Roseivirga sp. BDSF3-8: one gene and its partner. The protein of the gene in region 1 interacts with the protein of each later gene in a pairwise test. Links are inferred from orthologs where the notes say so. Each region holds a gene or a part of one and is shown in the gene's direction. Other genes may lie near its edges.

Region 1 (7,970 bases):
ACCTTATGAGCCCTTGTCTCAAATCGATGATGAAGAGGCTGGCAGCTTCGTGGATTCCTATGATAATGAAACAGGTGAGTACTACAATTCAAACCCATACAATGCATGGGGTATGAACATGAGGCTTCCTGCTGAAAATACAGTTCGTAGAACAGCTTCTGGTGTACTACCTTATCGTATTCCTGCTGATACGGTCGGAAGCACCTATTGGCTTGACTATGCGGCAGCTAATCTTTCTAACCCTCTGCCTGCTACTGAAGAAGTAATAGGCGATGGCCGTCAGCTTTATAACCGTTATTGCTATCCCTGTCACGGGGGAGCCGGTCAGGGTGACGGTCCTGTTGGACAAGTATACAAAGGTGTGCCTGCTTATAATAAAGGACGTGTGGCTGAAGTTTCCCAAGGTCATATCTTCCATGTTATCACTTACGGAAAAGGCCGTATGTATCCTCACGGATCACAAGTGAGCATAGAAGATCGCTGGAAGATAGCCCGATATGTAGAAACTCTTCAGAAACAGTAAAACCGGACAGAGATCGATGATAACTGACGAAAAATTTGTATTTACCTCAAAGGCAAAGCGCAGCCTCATTATCACAGCCGTGATAGGTGTGGTCTTAGCTATCCTTGGGATTTATCTGAATGCCACAGCGGGCCATCATGATGACCACGCTGCTGAAGCTGGTGCTCATACTGAGCATGTTGAAGGCGAGGCTCATGGTGAGGTTGCTCATGGAGATGAGCATGCATCTGCTGTCGGTGAGCATGCTGCTGAAGGTGAGGAACATCATACAGCTGAATATCACTGGACCCACCGTGTAAAAGCCAACCTTTGGATTAATAACGTATATTTCATTGGCCTGGCCGTTATCGGGCTTTTCTTTGTCGCCTTACAGTATGCTGCCCAGGCCGGATGGTCTGCTGCCATACAGCGTATACCGCTCTCATTTGTTAACTGGTTACCTATTGGAGGAGTGCTGATGCTCCTTACTTACCTTTGGGGTAGCCATGAGATCTTCCACTGGACTCACGAGTACCTCTATTCAGACGGGCCTGCAGGCGATGAAATAATTAAAGGTAAAGCAGGCTTTTTCTTTTGGCCACTTGCAGACGGCGGTTTCCCCTTCTTCTGGTTGCTAAGAATGGTACTTTACTTTGTGATCTGGTACGGTTTCTATCGTATGATCAAGAAGACCATTCTTCAGGAAGACCTGCATGGAGGTACTAAATACTGGTATAAGCTCAGAAGCTACTCAGCTATATTTTTGGTTTTCTTTGCTGTAACGAGTTCTACAAGCGCCTGGGATTGGGTAATGTCAATTGATACCCACTGGTTTAGTACGATGTTCGGCTGGTATGTGTTTGCCAGTTGGTTCGTAGCTGGCCTTGCAGCCATCACTCTGGTTACGACACTGCTAAGAGAGGCTGGGTACCTGAAAATGATCAACTCAAACCACCTCCACGACCTTGGAAAGTTTGTTTTTGCTTTCAGTATTTTCTGGACATATATCTGGTTTAGTCAGTTTCTTCTTATCTATTATGCTAACATCCCTGAAGAGACTATTTACTTCGTAGAAAGGCTTGCCAGTGATCATTATGCGCCTGTTTTCTTCATCAATCTGATACTAAACTTTTTCTTCCCATTCCTCGTTCTGATGACGAGAGATTCAAAACGCCACAGCATCTTCTTAAAGATCGTTTGTACGGTCGTCCTCGTCGGACATTGGCTGGATTTCTACCTCATGGTAACACCTGGTGTGTTGAAAGAAAACGGTGGATTTCAGTTCCTCGAAGTGGGCTTTGCGCTAATCTATTTTGCAGCCTTCGCTTTTGTGGCACTACTCAGCCTTTCCAGGCATGCACTAGTGCCCAAGAATCACCCGATGTTGGAAGAAAGTATTCATCACCATATTTGATTGAAAAAATTTAAAAGGGTTCACTATGCTTAATATAATAGTCGGTGTAGGTGTTATTCTGATTGTGGCGATCCTGTTCCTGATATTCCGTATCCAGACACTGGTTGGAGTAGCTAAAGGATCCGAAAAAAAGAGAATTACCGGCGCTAACTCTACGAACGCGATTCTGTTTATTGTCTTCATGGTCCTGAGCCTTGGTGGGTTCTTCTGGTATAGCTTTGCCTACTTTGACGATTATACCCTTCCCGTAGCGTCAGCTCACGGAGATGATTACGAATTCATGTTCTGGTTGACTACCGCTGTAACCGGCGTAGTCTTTCTTCTTACCCAAATTCTTCTTTTCTGGTTTTCTCACAGGTATCAGTTTAAAGAAAAGCGTAAAGCCCTTTTCTACCCTGATAACAGTAAGCTTGAGATCCTCTGGACAGTAGTTCCTGCCATTGTACTTGCCGTGCTTGTATTTACTGGTTGGAAGACATGGACCGAGATCACAGATAAAGCGCCTGAAGAAGCAGAGATTGTAGAGATCATGGGCTATCAGTTCGCCTGGAAGGTTCGCTACCCAGGTAAAGATGGTAGCTTAGGCCAGTATGACTACAGGCTTATCGATCCTGTGAATGAATTCGGTATAGATTTTACTGATCAGGCTAGTCATGATGATTTTATTCCTATGGAAATTCACCTTCCAGTGAATAAGCCTGTTTTATTCAAGATCAGAGCAAAGGATGTATTACACAGTGTATTTGGTCCTCACTTTAGAATGAAGATGGATGCTATGCCTGGTATGCCCACCAGCTTCTGGTTTACCCCTACCAAAACTACCCAGGAAATGCGTCAGGAAACAGGTGATGCCGAATTCAATTATGAAATCGCCTGTACAGAAGTTTGCGGTCGCGGTCACTTCTCTATGAAGATCCGTGTAGTAGTTGAGGAGTTGGATGAATACCAGCAATGGTATGCTGAGCAACAGTCCTTCTTGAGTAACAATCCTGAGTACCTTGCCAAAATACCTGCAGAGAAGCGGGAGCTGGCAATGGTAAAAGCAGGTATTGAGGAAACAGAATCAACAGAAATTCAGCAGTAAGGCGTAAGCTTTATAACGATATAAGATATGGCTACAGCAGATATTCATGTATCAGAGCACACCGCCCATGATGAACATCATGAGCACCACGGTAACTTTATTACTAACTATATTTTCAGCGAAGACCATAAGGTAATTGCCAAGCAATATCTGATTACAGGTATACTGTGGGCATTCATCGGTGGCCTTTTGTCGGTAATGTTCAGGCTTCAGCTTGGCTTCCCAGATATGAACCTTGAGTTCCTGCGCCCTATTCTGGGTAAGTGGATCACTGATGCCGGTTCTATTGATCCGGAGTTTTACCTTGCTCTTGTAACTATGCACGGTACCATCATGGTATTCTTCGTGCTTACTGCAGGGTTAAGTGGTACCTTCAGTAACTTTCTGATTCCTCTTCAAATCGGGGCCAGGGATATGGCGTCCGGCTTTATGAACATGCTTAGCTACTGGTTTTTCTTCCTTGCCAGTGTGGTTATGTTCTATAGCCTTTTCATAGAGACAGGACCTGCTGCAGGTGGATGGGTCGTTTATCCACCTCTTAGTGCGCTGCCTCAAGCCATTCAGGGGTCACAGTTGGGTATGACACTCTGGCTTGTAGCGATGACCTTCTTCATTGTTTCTACGCTACTTGGTGGTATTAACTATATCGCAACGGTGATTAACCTCCGGACTAAAGGGATGTCTTTTTCCAAGCTTCCCCTCACTATCTGGGCGTTCTTCCTGACTGCCGTTATTGGTTTGCTTTCATTCCCTGTTCTGTTTGCTGCGGCGCTTCTTCTGGTATTTGACCGTAGCTTCGGGACAAGCTTCTATCTGAGTGATATTTACATTGGTGGTGAGGCACTTGCCAACTCGGGTGGTAGCCCGCTGCTTTATCAGCACCTTTTCTGGTTCCTTGGGCACCCTGAGGTATATATCGTGCTTCTTCCTGCTCTTGGTATCAGTTCTGAGGTAATCGCTACCAACGCACGTAAACCTATTTTTGGTTATAGAGCCATGATCGGGTCTATGTTGGGTATTACCATATTGAGCTTCGTTGTATGGGCACACCACATGTTTGTGTCAGGTCTGAATCCTTTCCTCGGATCAGTCTTTATGTTCCTTACCCTGATTATTGCTGTTCCTTCAGCGGTTAAGGTATTTAACTACCTGACTACACTTTGGAAAGGAAACATTGTCTTTACACCTGCGATGCTGTTCTCTATCGGTCTTGTATCCTTGTTTATTTCTGGTGGTCTTACTGGTATATTCCTGGGTAACTCTGCACTCGATATTCAGCTTCATGATACTTACTTTGTAGTGGCGCACTTCCACCTTGTAATGGGTAGTGCCTCCTTCTTTGGTATGATGGCTGGTGTCTACCATTGGTTCCCTAAAATGTTTGGCCGCATGATGGATAATCGTCTTGGTTACATTCACTTCTGGTGTACATTTGTCGGGGTTTACGCTGTCTTCTGGCCTATGCACTACATCGGTATAGCCGGCTTCCCAAGAAGGTATTATTCATTTACGAATTTCGATACGTTCGGAGGCTTTACAGACCTGAACATGTTCGTAAGTATTGCTGCCATACTAACTTTTGGTTCTCAGATCATATTTGCCTTTAATTTCTTCTACAGCATATTTAAAGGAAGAAAAGCACCTAAGAACCCATGGAGATCAAACACTTTAGAGTGGACTACACCTATCACTCCGGGTCATGGCAACTGGCCAGGTGAAATCCCTACTGTGTACAGATGGCCCTACGACTATAGTAAGCCTGGTGCAAAGGATGATTTCATCCCTCAGCACATTCCTTTCTCACAGACTCCTGAGTCTAACCTTCCTCATGAAAATGAGCTGATAGACCGCGAGAAAGATAGTGAGGCGGATATCGTAGATGAAACAAGCGATAAATAATCAATCGGATAATACTGGAAAGACCTTCAGGAGGCTCAGCCTCTTGACGGTCTTTTCTATTTATTTCCTGATCCTTGTAGGAGGTATCGTAAGAAGCACAGGGGCCGGAATGGGTTGTCCTGACTGGCCAAAATGCTTTGGTCAATGGGTGCCTCCAACTAATGAGTCAGAGTTACCTGAAGGGTACGAAAGAGAGTTCACCGAGCAACGGCTTGAGAAAAACAGGCGTTTTTCTCAATATCTGAGCTCCCTCGGCTTCGAAAAAAAAGCAGAACAGATTCTTTCTGACCCCGGTATCACTGAGGACATTCCATTTAATGCCGCTAAAACCTGGACCGAGTATGTCAACCGGCTGGTAGGTGCACTGATCGGTTTGTTTGTCTTTGCTACCTTTGTCGCTTCTTTCTCCTACCTGCGAAAAGACCCTGTCATATTCTGGCTATCGTTTCTCTCTCTGATACTGGTTGGCTTTCAGGGCTGGATTGGTTCTATCGTTGTTTCCAGTAATCTCCTTACATGGATGATCACTGTTCACATGATACTCGCACTTGCGATAGTGGCACTACTTATTTATGTATCGTTCAGGAGTAACATGGATAACATCGAGGTAAGGCCTCCAGGCAGTAAATTCAAAACTGTTTATTTTCTGATCATCCTGTGCATGATCACCATGATAAGCCAGATTGTGTTAGGAACCGAAGTGAGAGAAGGTATTGATGAGGTGGCAAGAAGGTTAGGGTACTCGGCCCGGAATCAATGGATTGATGCATTAGGTACTTCATTTTATATCCATCGTACCTATTCTCTGATTATTACGGCTATTCATGTGTGGCTGCTCGTGCTTCTGATGAAAGATCCGGGGGTCGGTACGATTTTAGCTAAGTCAGTGAAATTATTACTCTTATTAATTGTTATAGAGGTGGTTTTGGGAGCCATAATGGCTTACTTTGCCATTCCGGCATTCGCACAGCCGGTTCACCTGTTACTAGCATCCCTGATATTTGGGGTTCAGTTTGTTATCTGGCTGGTTTTAGAACGCCAGCGTAAACTAACAGCAGTTATTGCCTGATATGATTGAGGTTAAAAGCAGAGCGGAAACAACCAGCTATTCGGTAAGAGACCGGGTCAGCGACTACGTAGAACTACTGAAAGGACGTCTTTCTATTCTCGTGGCATTTTCTTCCGTTTTCGGATATGTACTTGGTGTAAACGGTAGCATTGATTGGTTGGTGATGTTTATGCTATTCGTTGGTGGGTTTCTCATTAGCGGAGCAGCAGGCACACTAAATCAGGTCTTTGAAAAAGATTATGATGCCATGATGAAGCGTACCTCTGACCGCCCCCTGCCGCAAGGTAGACTTTCGGTTCAGGAAGCCTTTATTTTTGCCGCTTCAACCGGTATTGCTGGTATCCTTTTACTGATACAATTTACTAATCCACTTACTACTAGCCTGGCCGTACTATCAATGGTGCTATATAGCCTTGTGTATACTCCTATGAAGAGGGTAGGGCCTATAGCTGTAGCCATTGGTGCAGTACCCGGTGCTATGCCGCCCCTTCTTGGGTGGGTAGCTGCCACAGGAACCATAAGTCACGAAGCACTCATTATTTTTGGCATTCAATTCATTTGGCAGTTTCCCCACTTTTGGGCTATTGCGTGGGTTGGAGACGAAGATTATAAAAAGGCAGGCTTTAAGCTGCTGCCTTTAGGGGGGCGTAAAGATTTGAATACAGCTATCCAGATCATGATCTATACCCTCTTCCTTATTCCCTTAGGGCTATTGCCTGCCTATTTTGGGATTACGGGGATACATTCAGCTATCATAGTTACTATCTGTGGTGTATTGTTTCTAGCTCAGACTTTTACACTAATGAAAGACTGTAGCAGACAAGCCGCCCTGCGCATCATGTTTGGTTCATTTATTTACCTTCCGGTCGTTCAGATCGCTTATGTTGTAGATAAGTTATGAGAAAAGATATTGCGATAGAAAGTATTCAAACCAGGGATGAGGCAGTTCAGCCTTTAAGTATGCACCCTCAGAAATTTGCTATGTGGCTATTCATGGTGTCTATTACCATGATGTTCGTAGCACTCACGAGTGCATATATCGTGCGTCAGGCCGAAGGTAACTGGCGCATGTTTGAGTTGCCAGATATTTTCCTTGTAGGTACGGCCGTTCTGTTTCTGAGCAGCGCAACCATGCATTGGGCATATCTTTCTGCCGTGCGTGATAATCTGGATAAGCTCAAAATTGCAATGATTATTACAACCATTCTTGGCTTGGCCTTTTTATATATTCAGTTTAAGGGCTGGTCTGAGTTGGTATCTATTGATGTGTATTTCACAGGCGGTAATCCTTCAGAATCATTTGTTTATGTATTTTCCGGTCTTCACGGTGCCCACCTCATAAGCGGAGTCATCTTCATGATTGTTGTGCTCGTGAAAACTTTCCGGTATAAAGTTCACTCAAAAAATATGGTCAACATGGAGATGTTGACTACATATTGGCATTTTTTGGATGGACTTTGGATATTTTTGTTCTTATTTTTGTGGCTCAATAATTAATACTTGCTAACTGTATTAACATGTCGACAACTTCTACGGTAATAGAAAAGCCGAAGCGAAGCATCTGGGATGGCGGTCAATCGCCATTAAAAGCCAGCTACGGAAAACTCATGATGTGGTTTTTCCTGCTTTCGGATGCTTTTACATTCTCTACACTACTGGTGGCTTACGGAATGATCCGTTACTTCCATCCGGCGTACAATCCTGAGATTCACGGCGCATTTGAATTTTCACAGGACTACTGGCCTATTCCCGAGAAGGTGTTTAACGCCGTTCCATTCCTCCACGGGTGGGATTTACCTCTGGTATTTGTTGGTATTATGACCTTTATCCTTATTCTTAGCAGTGTGACTATGGTACTTGCTGTGGAAGCAGGCCACCGTATGGATCGTAAAGCTGTTGAGAAATGGATGCTTTGGACAATCATTGGTGGAATCGCCTTCCTTGGTTGTCAGGCATGGGAGTGGTCTCACTTCATTCACGGAACTGATGCAGGTGCGTCTCT
Region 2 (8,002 bases), 1.1 Mb from region 1 along the record:
TCATATAGGATACATCCACTGAATACTGGGGAATTTTGTCACGGCTAATGGTAAAAGGCAGGAGGTGGTCCTTACCTTTCCTCTTTACGCCTACCAGCACTTCGGAGCCTTTTGGACCACGCAGCAGGGTAATGATGTCGGCGGTGCTGAGCCCGGCACCGGCTATTGTATCATCCTCCACGGTTACGATCTTGTCTCCGGGCAGTATACCGACCTTCTCTGAAGGGCCACCGGGCAGTGTGGCTACGACAAAAATGGTATCTTCTACCAGGTTAAACTCTATGCCGATTCCTTCAAACTCGCCTTCGAGCTGGCTTTTGGTAAGTTCAAGGTCTTCTGCGTTGATGTAAACGCTGTGAGGATCGAGCTTTTCCAGCACGCTGTTAATAGCGGCCTCTACTAATTCATCTGACTCAGTCTCATCAACGTAGTCACGCTCAATAGCCGTGAGCACCTGCCTGAGCTTCATATAATTATTGGTGTTGCCGCCACCGGGAACGGCTGTATCCGCAAAATTGGACCCTATGATAATGCCTACACATATTGCCAGCGCTATGATGACGGGCAGTTTAATGTATAAGCTGCTTGAATTTTTTCCCACTGAAGAATGTATTTTTCATGTAGAAAACACGAATGGACTTTTCTGTTTTCTTACTAACCTAATCGCTAAAAAGGTGCTTTGGGTTTCATTTATCCAAAATGAGGCACTATTTAGCGAAAAAACTGTTCATTTACCAGACCCTGATTAAGACTGAAAGGGTATATAAGAAATATCGGGGCTTTACCTTCGTTGCTGTAAAGGAAACAGCGATGTTCGATAATTATCGTTATCTTTGAGTAAAAACCGGTTAATGTGCTGTGAGAATCAATGACAGGAAAATACATGATCTGGTAGGCGAAAACCACGTATACGCAGCGGTTCTCTACTATCTAGGCATCGGCTTTTACGATTATTCGGAAAAGACGCTGGGCCAGGTATGTGAGGAGAAAGGGCTGGACGCTGAGGCTGTGGTGAGCAGGCTGGAGTCTGTTGGTGATCGCAGGGATAATGAGGACCTGTCATTATTTACGTACCCTGCGGATCTGATCGTAGCTTACCTTAAGCACACTCATTACCTGTTCATTAAAGAGAAACTACCTTATCTTTCCACTCTCATAGAGCGCCTGCCGGAAAAGGGTCAGCTTTTTGAAGATCTCAAATTCATCTTCCCATTATTCGTAGAGGACTTTATCCATCATATTTATGAAGAGGAAGATACGCTCTTCTCTTATGTGTTGATGCTTCAGGATGCGGTAGACGGCAACGTTACGCCTGGAAAGCTTTTCCAGAAGATGGAGGACTTTTCCATACAGGCTTTTGCGATAGCTCATGATGTGCATGATGATGAGATGAGTGGTATCCGGAAGATTACGGGCAACTATTCTACTGAGAACACATCAGACATATTATTAAAGGTGCTATACGCGGAACTAAGTGACTTTGAGAAAGAACTGATCACACACGCCCGTGTAGAAAATGAAATACTGTTCCCTAAAGCGCTTATGCTTGAAAAAGAGGTAAAGCGTCGCTGGGACAATCTTACCCGACTGAATTAGCAAAGACCTTTTATGGGCAGAATTCTCGCCATTGATTATGGCAGTAAACGTGTAGGACTGGCTGTTACTGATCCGCTCAAGATCATTGCCTCGCCCCTGGAGACGGTTCACTCAAAAGATATAATCGCGTACCTGTTACAGTATGACAGCAGGGAGGACGTGGAGGCGATCGTGGTAGGCATGCCCATAAATACTGACGGAAGCCCTACTAACGCCACTGCTATGGTGGAGAATTTTGTTAAACACCTGAAAAAGAAGTTTCCCGGAAAACCGATCCACCTGGAAGACGAAAGGTATACTTCTAAAATGGCGCTGGATGCAATGATAGCAGGAGGCATGAAGAAGAAGGACCGCCGGGAGAAGGGAAATATTGATAAAGTGAGCGCAACTATTATTTTGCAATCTTTTCTGGAAAGTAGAGGAATATGATCTATCCTATCGTACTGTACGGCGACCCTGTGCTGAGAAAAAAAGGGGAAAACCTGGAGAAGGACGAAATCGATGTAAAACAACTGGCTGAAGACATGTTTGAAACCATGTACCAGGCCAATGGTGTAGGGCTGGCAGCTCCCCAGATAGGCAAAAGCATTCGCATGTTTGTGGTGGACGGTGACCCTATGGAGGAGCCGGAGACTGAGCAGTTCAAGCGGGTATTTATTAATCCTGAGATACTGGAAGAGGAGGGCGATGAATGGGGCTTTGACGAAGGCTGCCTGAGTATTCCGGGCGTGCGGGAAGAGGTGTTTCGCACGGAGCGCATCCGCATCCGCTATTTTGATGAGAACTGGGAGGAGCATGAGGAGACGCTTGAGGGTGTGGCGGCACGAATCGTGCAGCATGAGTATGACCATATAGAGGGGGTGCTATTTACTGACCACCTAGCTCCATTGAAAAAGCGCCTGCTTAAAAGTAAGCTAACTAATATAAGCAAGGGTAAGGTAGACGCAGAATACCGCGTGAGAGTACCCCAGGCAAAACGATAATAAAAGAGGCGGGCAGGCAATTACAAAAGCCTGCCCGCTTTGTTTTCCCTTCATTTTTTTTTTACAAAACCCGACCAAGCTGCATGAACTCACCCGACCTGAAAAGTAAACTTCCCGATATAGGTACTAGCATTTTTTCTGTCATGTCTGCCATGGCGCAGAAGCATGAGGCGATCAACCTGAGCCAGGGCTTTCCCGACTTTGAGGTAAGCCCAGAACTGATAGACCGGGTGGCCCACTACATGAAAACGGGCCACAATCAGTACGCTCCCATGCCGGGAGTGCCTGCCTTACTGGATGCTATTTCGCAAAAGATCAGTGTGTATCTCAGTGTAGCCACTAATCCTTCAGAGGAAATAACGGTGACAGCGGGAGCCACGGAAGCATTGTATGCGGCCATCAGTGCCTTTGTGAGGCCGGGAGACGAGGTCATCGTGCTGGAACCGGCGTATGACAGCTACGGGCCTGCGATAAGGCTGCAGGGGGGCAGGCCGGTGTATGTATCTCTCAGGTCGGATACGTTCCGGCCGGACTGGGAGGCGATAGAACGGGCATGTACGGACAGGACGGCTATGATGGTGATCAACACGCCCCACAATCCTACGGGGAGCGTGTGGGAACCGGAAGACATCCTGCGGCTGGAAAAGCTGGCTGAGAGACATAACCTGATCATACTGAGCGACGAGGTATACGAGCACATTGTGTTTGATGGCAAAAAGCAGGTAAGCGTACTAAACTCTCCTTCTCTGCGCGCACGAAGCGTAGCGGTGTTCAGCTTCGGGAAAACGTTCCATGCCACTGGCTGGAAGGTGGGCTATGCGGTGGCCCCTCCTGCCCTGACGCGTGAGTTGCGGAAGATGCACCAGTACCTTACGTTTGCCGTGAACCGGCCAGTGCAGCATGCCCTTGCTGACTACCTGCAGGAGCCTGCAAACTACATGCATGTAAGCGACATGTACGAGGAGAAACGAAATTACTTTGCAGAGAAGATGAAGGCTACCAGCTTTAAGCCCATGCCCTGTCAGGGAACTTACTTTGCGGTATACAGCTACGAGGGGCTTTCTGACAAGCCTGAGCGAGAGATGGCCGAGTGGCTTACTAAGGAAATAGGGGTGGCGACTATTCCTCTCAGCCCGTTTTTTCATGACAACAAGAACAGCCATATGCTTCGCTTTTGCTTTGCCAAAACGGAGCAGACCCTGGCACAAGCAGCAGAAAGACTATGCAGGATCTGAAAATAAGCCTTATTCAAACGCCTCTGCACTGGCATAATACGGAGGCCAACCTGAACACGCTGGAGGAAAAAATCTGGCAGATAGAGGACAAGGCGGACCTCATCATCTTACCGGAGATGTTCAACAGCGGCTTTACCATGAAGGCGGAAGAAGTGGCAGAGGTAATGAACCTCACCAGCTTTCGCTGGATGAAGCAGATGGCTGCTCAGTCCGGGGCGGTGGTGACAGGCTCTGTAGTGATCCGGGATGGGGAAGGTTTTTTTAACCGCCTGATATGGATGCGGCCTGACGGAAGCTTCGAAACGTATGATAAGCGCCACCTGTTCCGTATGGCGGATGAGCACCACACGTATACGGCAGGGAAGAAGCGGCTGGTGTGTGAGCTGAAGGGCTGGAAGATATGCCCTATGATCTGCTATGACCTGCGCTTTCCGGTATGGAGCCGTAACTTATCTGATCGGGAGGGGAAAATGGCATTTGACCTGCTGCTATATGTAGCTAACTGGCCTGCGCCCCGGGTGGGGGCATGGGACATTCTGCTAAAAGCCCGTGCGGTGGAAAACCTGTGCTACACGGCGGGTGTGAACCGTATTGGTGAAGACGGCAACGGGGTGCCCTACTCTGGCCATTCCGGTGTGTATGACCCTAAGGGGGAAACGGTGATCTTTATGGAGGACAGGGAGGATGTGGCTACGGTAACCCTAAGTGGCAGCGAGCTGCAACGGTACCGGGACAAGTTCCCTGCTTACCTGGATGCTGACGATTTTACTTTATCTATCTGAGGGACTAAGCCACTTTTTTAGCAAGGTGGCTGGCTCCACTCCTTCAGGCGGCACGTTCGCACCCAGCGGGCCGCTCATGCGCTCAAGCATCGGGTGATGTCCTCTTATGTACATCATTTTATCTTTCTTCACAGCTAGCAGCCCGGAAAGAACAGGCCTTACAACCCCCAATGCCTCCTGTTCGCTTCCGGCAGCTTCCACCCACACGAAGAGAGAGGATGCCTGCTGTACCAGGCGGGTGGCGTACCCGGCCATTGGCTCGCCGGAGTGGTTGTCAAACTCAAAGATATCTGCTTTTTCTTCACAGCCGGCAAAGGGGTGTCCGTAGCAGACCTTAGCTGGCGGTGCTACCTGCACATACAGTACGAGTGGCTTACTCATATTTCAGAAACTTCTCTATGGCGACTTCTTCATTGGTTCTGGCGCGCACAAAGTACAGGCCATCGGGCAGGAGGTTTACCGGCAGCAGGTTTATATCATTGGCCGACACCTGATAGTCGCCCAGTACTTCACGCCCGGCGGCATCCATAATGTCTATGATGCAGGTCTGGCTGGCTCTGATACGAATGAAACCGGCACGGGCAGGATTGGGAAAGGCCTGTACGGTCAGTGGACCGGACGATCCCGGCTCGCTGCTTTCAAGACGGTTTTGGAGGCGGGTGAACCCTCCGCGTGCGGTTGCTACCATCAGGCCTGGCAGGTCCGCTGAATTGTCTCCTGCAAGCCAGCTACGGTTATCTGTACGGACGAGGCGTACTTCTCCCGCTTCGGCTGGCTCTGCTACAGGTAATGCTGAGATGGAGGAGGGAGTATAATTGCGGTAATCACTATAGTACGTGAGGTGCCCACTGAAGTCGGCGACGATCATGTCCCGCGCCCCATCGCCGTTAAAATCGGCAAAGGCCATGTGGGGCCTTGAGCGGGTGGCGTCGTCATCTATGTTCAGGAAGGGATCAGCCTGAAGCTGAAAAGCGCCTCCGGTATTACGGTAATAAGCAACACTGCCAAACTGCCTGCCTACGATAAGGTCATCCAGGCCATCACTGTCCACATCTTCAAGTGCAAAGGTGGTATTAAAGCCCGCCTCTGCGCTAAGCTCTCTTGCCAGGGCGAGGTCAAATGAGAAGTTGCTCTCAGTGGCAGGTACGTAGTATAATTTGGTAACAAAGCCGGTGGTGTCACTGGCCATAAATACCAGGTCGGCCAGCCCATCGTCATTCACCCTCCCACTGGCAATTTTAAGGTTTCGAACGCCCAGCGAGGAAAAGCCCAGGTAGTCATCATCAATGAGCCGGTAAGTAGTCCCCCCTGCTTCAGTATTATTTTGGAAAAGGGAAACGGTGGAGACAAAGGCTCCGTCGTGCATAGTACCGTAGCTTGCTGCCAAAAGGTCCTGGTCACCATCGCCATCTACGTCTGCGAGCATAATGGTGGCTTGTTCGCCGAGGTCGACCATCTCTCCCTGCAAAAACTCTTTGGTTTGGAGGCTGAGTTCCTCTCCTTGTATACTGTACAGCCAGTTGCTCTGGCGATAGGCTGCATTTACTTCTATCCGGCGTGGAAGGCCGGAGGACACGATTAATTCTTTTACTCCATCACCGTCCAGATCTTCCACGTAGCCTGAGGGGTAAAAGCCGGGCCTGGCCGGTGTGTCCCGTGGGAATGTGGTGGTAAAGCTATCGAAGCGGGCGGTGGCTGTGGTACCCACATTTTCCAGGTAGTAAAATACCTGGCAGGTTTCGTCGCCAAGCATGAGGTCTTTGTCGCCGTCACCGTCAAAATCTGCGGTAGTCAGCGATTTGCCCCCGGCGTGCTGCAGCCTGGCTCCCTGTCTCCCATCGGAGGGAGCACATGCCTGCTCAAATGCCAGCACACCACAGGTACATTCACGAACGCCTCCCCACTCACGGGTTTCACGCCGGAAACGTAGGCTACCGCAATTTCCGCTTGTTTCTACACTCAGGTTACGGTTATAGTTGATGGTAGTGCCTGTGCTAAAATCAAACACGAGGATGTCGGGGTCACCATCCCCATCAATATCATCTATAGCCGGCAGGTCTGCGCTGGTGGCAGGTATGACAAAGTCACCGCTCTGAGTTTCTGTCCTCAGGGTTTCCTGCTTCTCCCAGGTGATGCTACCACTAGCCTGTGGTATATTGAGGTAAACATCAATACCAAAGCCGGCACTTGTGACAAGGTCTTTACGGCCATCACAATTCATATCTCTGAGGAGGACCCAGTAGCGCAGGTCTGCAGGGAAGAGGTGCTCATACTGCGGAGCGTACTGCCACTGGTCTCCGCTACGCAGAAAAGTGAGCAGTCTGTCTGCGGTGCGGTCAAAGAGGACCAGGTCCTGAATGCCATCTGCATTAAGATCGATGGTGCTGTACTGGGGGGCATTGAGTCCACCGGATAGCCCGTGCCGGAGAGCCCGTCCTTCCGTATTGAGAAAGCGGGGAGTGGTGTCGTACCCAAACAGGGGTTGCTGGCCGTGAGCTGTATAAAATGACAGGCTAAGCAGCATACTGAAAAGAAGGACACAACTACGCATAGGCAAAAAAACTTTCATGTAAATGACACCTGAAAAGGGGTGTTCCCATAGGGGGGAATGAAATTTTCGGGTGGAGTAGGTGTATGTAAATTCATATTCCTTTAACGGGTCTTTACCTGAATGGGTATCTAAACTTATATTGCCATCATGATGGAAACGCTCTATACCCATTTTTTGAATAGCACAGGTGTCAGTACGGACACCCGCCAGATCCGGGAAGGCAACTTATTCTTTGCTCTGAAGGGTCCTAACTTTAACGCCAATGTCTTTGCCGGGGATGCCCTGGACAAGGGGGCTGCCCTGGCGGTAATTGATGACGAAGCTTATGCCAAAGATAGCAGATATCTGGTAGTGGACGATGTACTGGGAACTTTACAGGGGCTGGCCCGCCACCACCGCCGCCAACTTGAGGTACCGGTGATAGGCCTGACGGGTAGTAATGGTAAGACGACCACAAAGGAACTGATAAGGGAGGTGCTGAAGGCGAAATATGTTGTGTATGCTACGGAGGGCAACCTGAATAATCATATAGGGGTGCCTTTGACGCTGCTGAGGGTGCCGAAGGGAACGGAAATAGTGGTGGTGGAAATGGGGGCGAATAAGGTGGGTGACATCCGTGAGCTATGTGAAATAGCTGAGCCTACACATGGTCTGATAACGAATATTGGGCGGGCTCACCTGGAGGGCTTTGGTGGCATAGAGGGGGTACTGCGGGGCAAAACTGAGCTTTTTGATTTTTTACTGAAAAATAAGGGGCAGGTATTCATTAATACGCAGGATGAAAAGCTGAAGCATATGGTCAAGCGCTTTCAGGATAAGCAGGCCCTAACCTACCCGGGAGAGGAAGACTATTAC

Evidence for each region.
Region 2: the proteins of AB9P05_RS01960 (region 1) and AB9P05_RS06525 interact in binary tests that used the Escherichia coli proteins (3 or more experiments, as listed by UniProt). The link is inferred for Roseivirga sp. BDSF3-8 from one-to-one orthologs.

What each region holds. Positions count from the first base shown.
Region 1 is NZ_JBGNFV010000001.1:494,200-502,169, reverse strand. What follows is about bases 2,568-5,463. They hold AB9P05_RS01960 (cbb3-type cytochrome c oxidase subunit I), read left to right. Parts: upstream 2,568-3,027; coding sequence 3,028-4,899; downstream 4,900-5,463. Other genes in these bases: AB9P05_RS01955 (heme A synthase), read left to right, coding at 4,880-5,463; AB9P05_RS01965 (cytochrome c oxidase subunit II), read left to right, coding at 2,568-3,000. Also shown: AB9P05_RS01975 (cytochrome c), read left to right, coding at 1-523; AB9P05_RS01970 (quinol:cytochrome C oxidoreductase), read left to right, coding at 540-1,916; more of AB9P05_RS01965, read left to right, coding at 1,942-2,567; more of AB9P05_RS01955, read left to right, coding at 5,464-5,968; cyoE (heme o synthase), read left to right, coding at 5,970-6,869; AB9P05_RS01945 (heme-copper oxidase subunit III), read left to right, coding at 6,866-7,465; AB9P05_RS01940 (cytochrome c oxidase subunit 3), read left to right, coding at 7,486-7,970. UniProt on the Escherichia coli protein: Cytochrome bo(3) ubiquinol oxidase is the terminal enzyme in the aerobic respiratory chain of E.coli that predominates when cells are grown at high aeration.
Region 2 is NZ_JBGNFV010000001.1:1,636,542-1,644,543, forward strand. Bases 1,811-4,738 are described here. They hold AB9P05_RS06525 (methionine aminotransferase), read left to right. Parts: upstream 1,811-2,662; coding sequence 2,663-3,814; downstream 3,815-4,738. Other genes in these bases: ruvX (Holliday junction resolvase RuvX), read left to right, coding at 1,811-2,025; def (peptide deformylase), read left to right, coding at 2,022-2,579; AB9P05_RS06530 (amidohydrolase), read left to right, coding at 3,802-4,596; AB9P05_RS06535 (hypothetical protein), read right to left, coding at 4,585-4,738. Outside these bases: AB9P05_RS06505 (S41 family peptidase), read right to left, coding at 1-601; AB9P05_RS06510 (iron-sulfur cluster repair di-iron protein), read left to right, coding at 859-1,596; more of ruvX, read left to right, coding at 1,609-1,810; more of AB9P05_RS06535, read right to left, coding at 4,739-4,977; AB9P05_RS06540 (T9SS type A sorting domain-containing protein), read right to left, coding at 4,970-7,165; murF (UDP-N-acetylmuramoyl-tripeptide--D-alanyl-D-alanine ligase), read left to right, coding at 7,295-8,002. UniProt on the Escherichia coli protein: Shows aminotransferase activity with methionine and histidine as substrates, and to a lesser extent also with phenylalanine.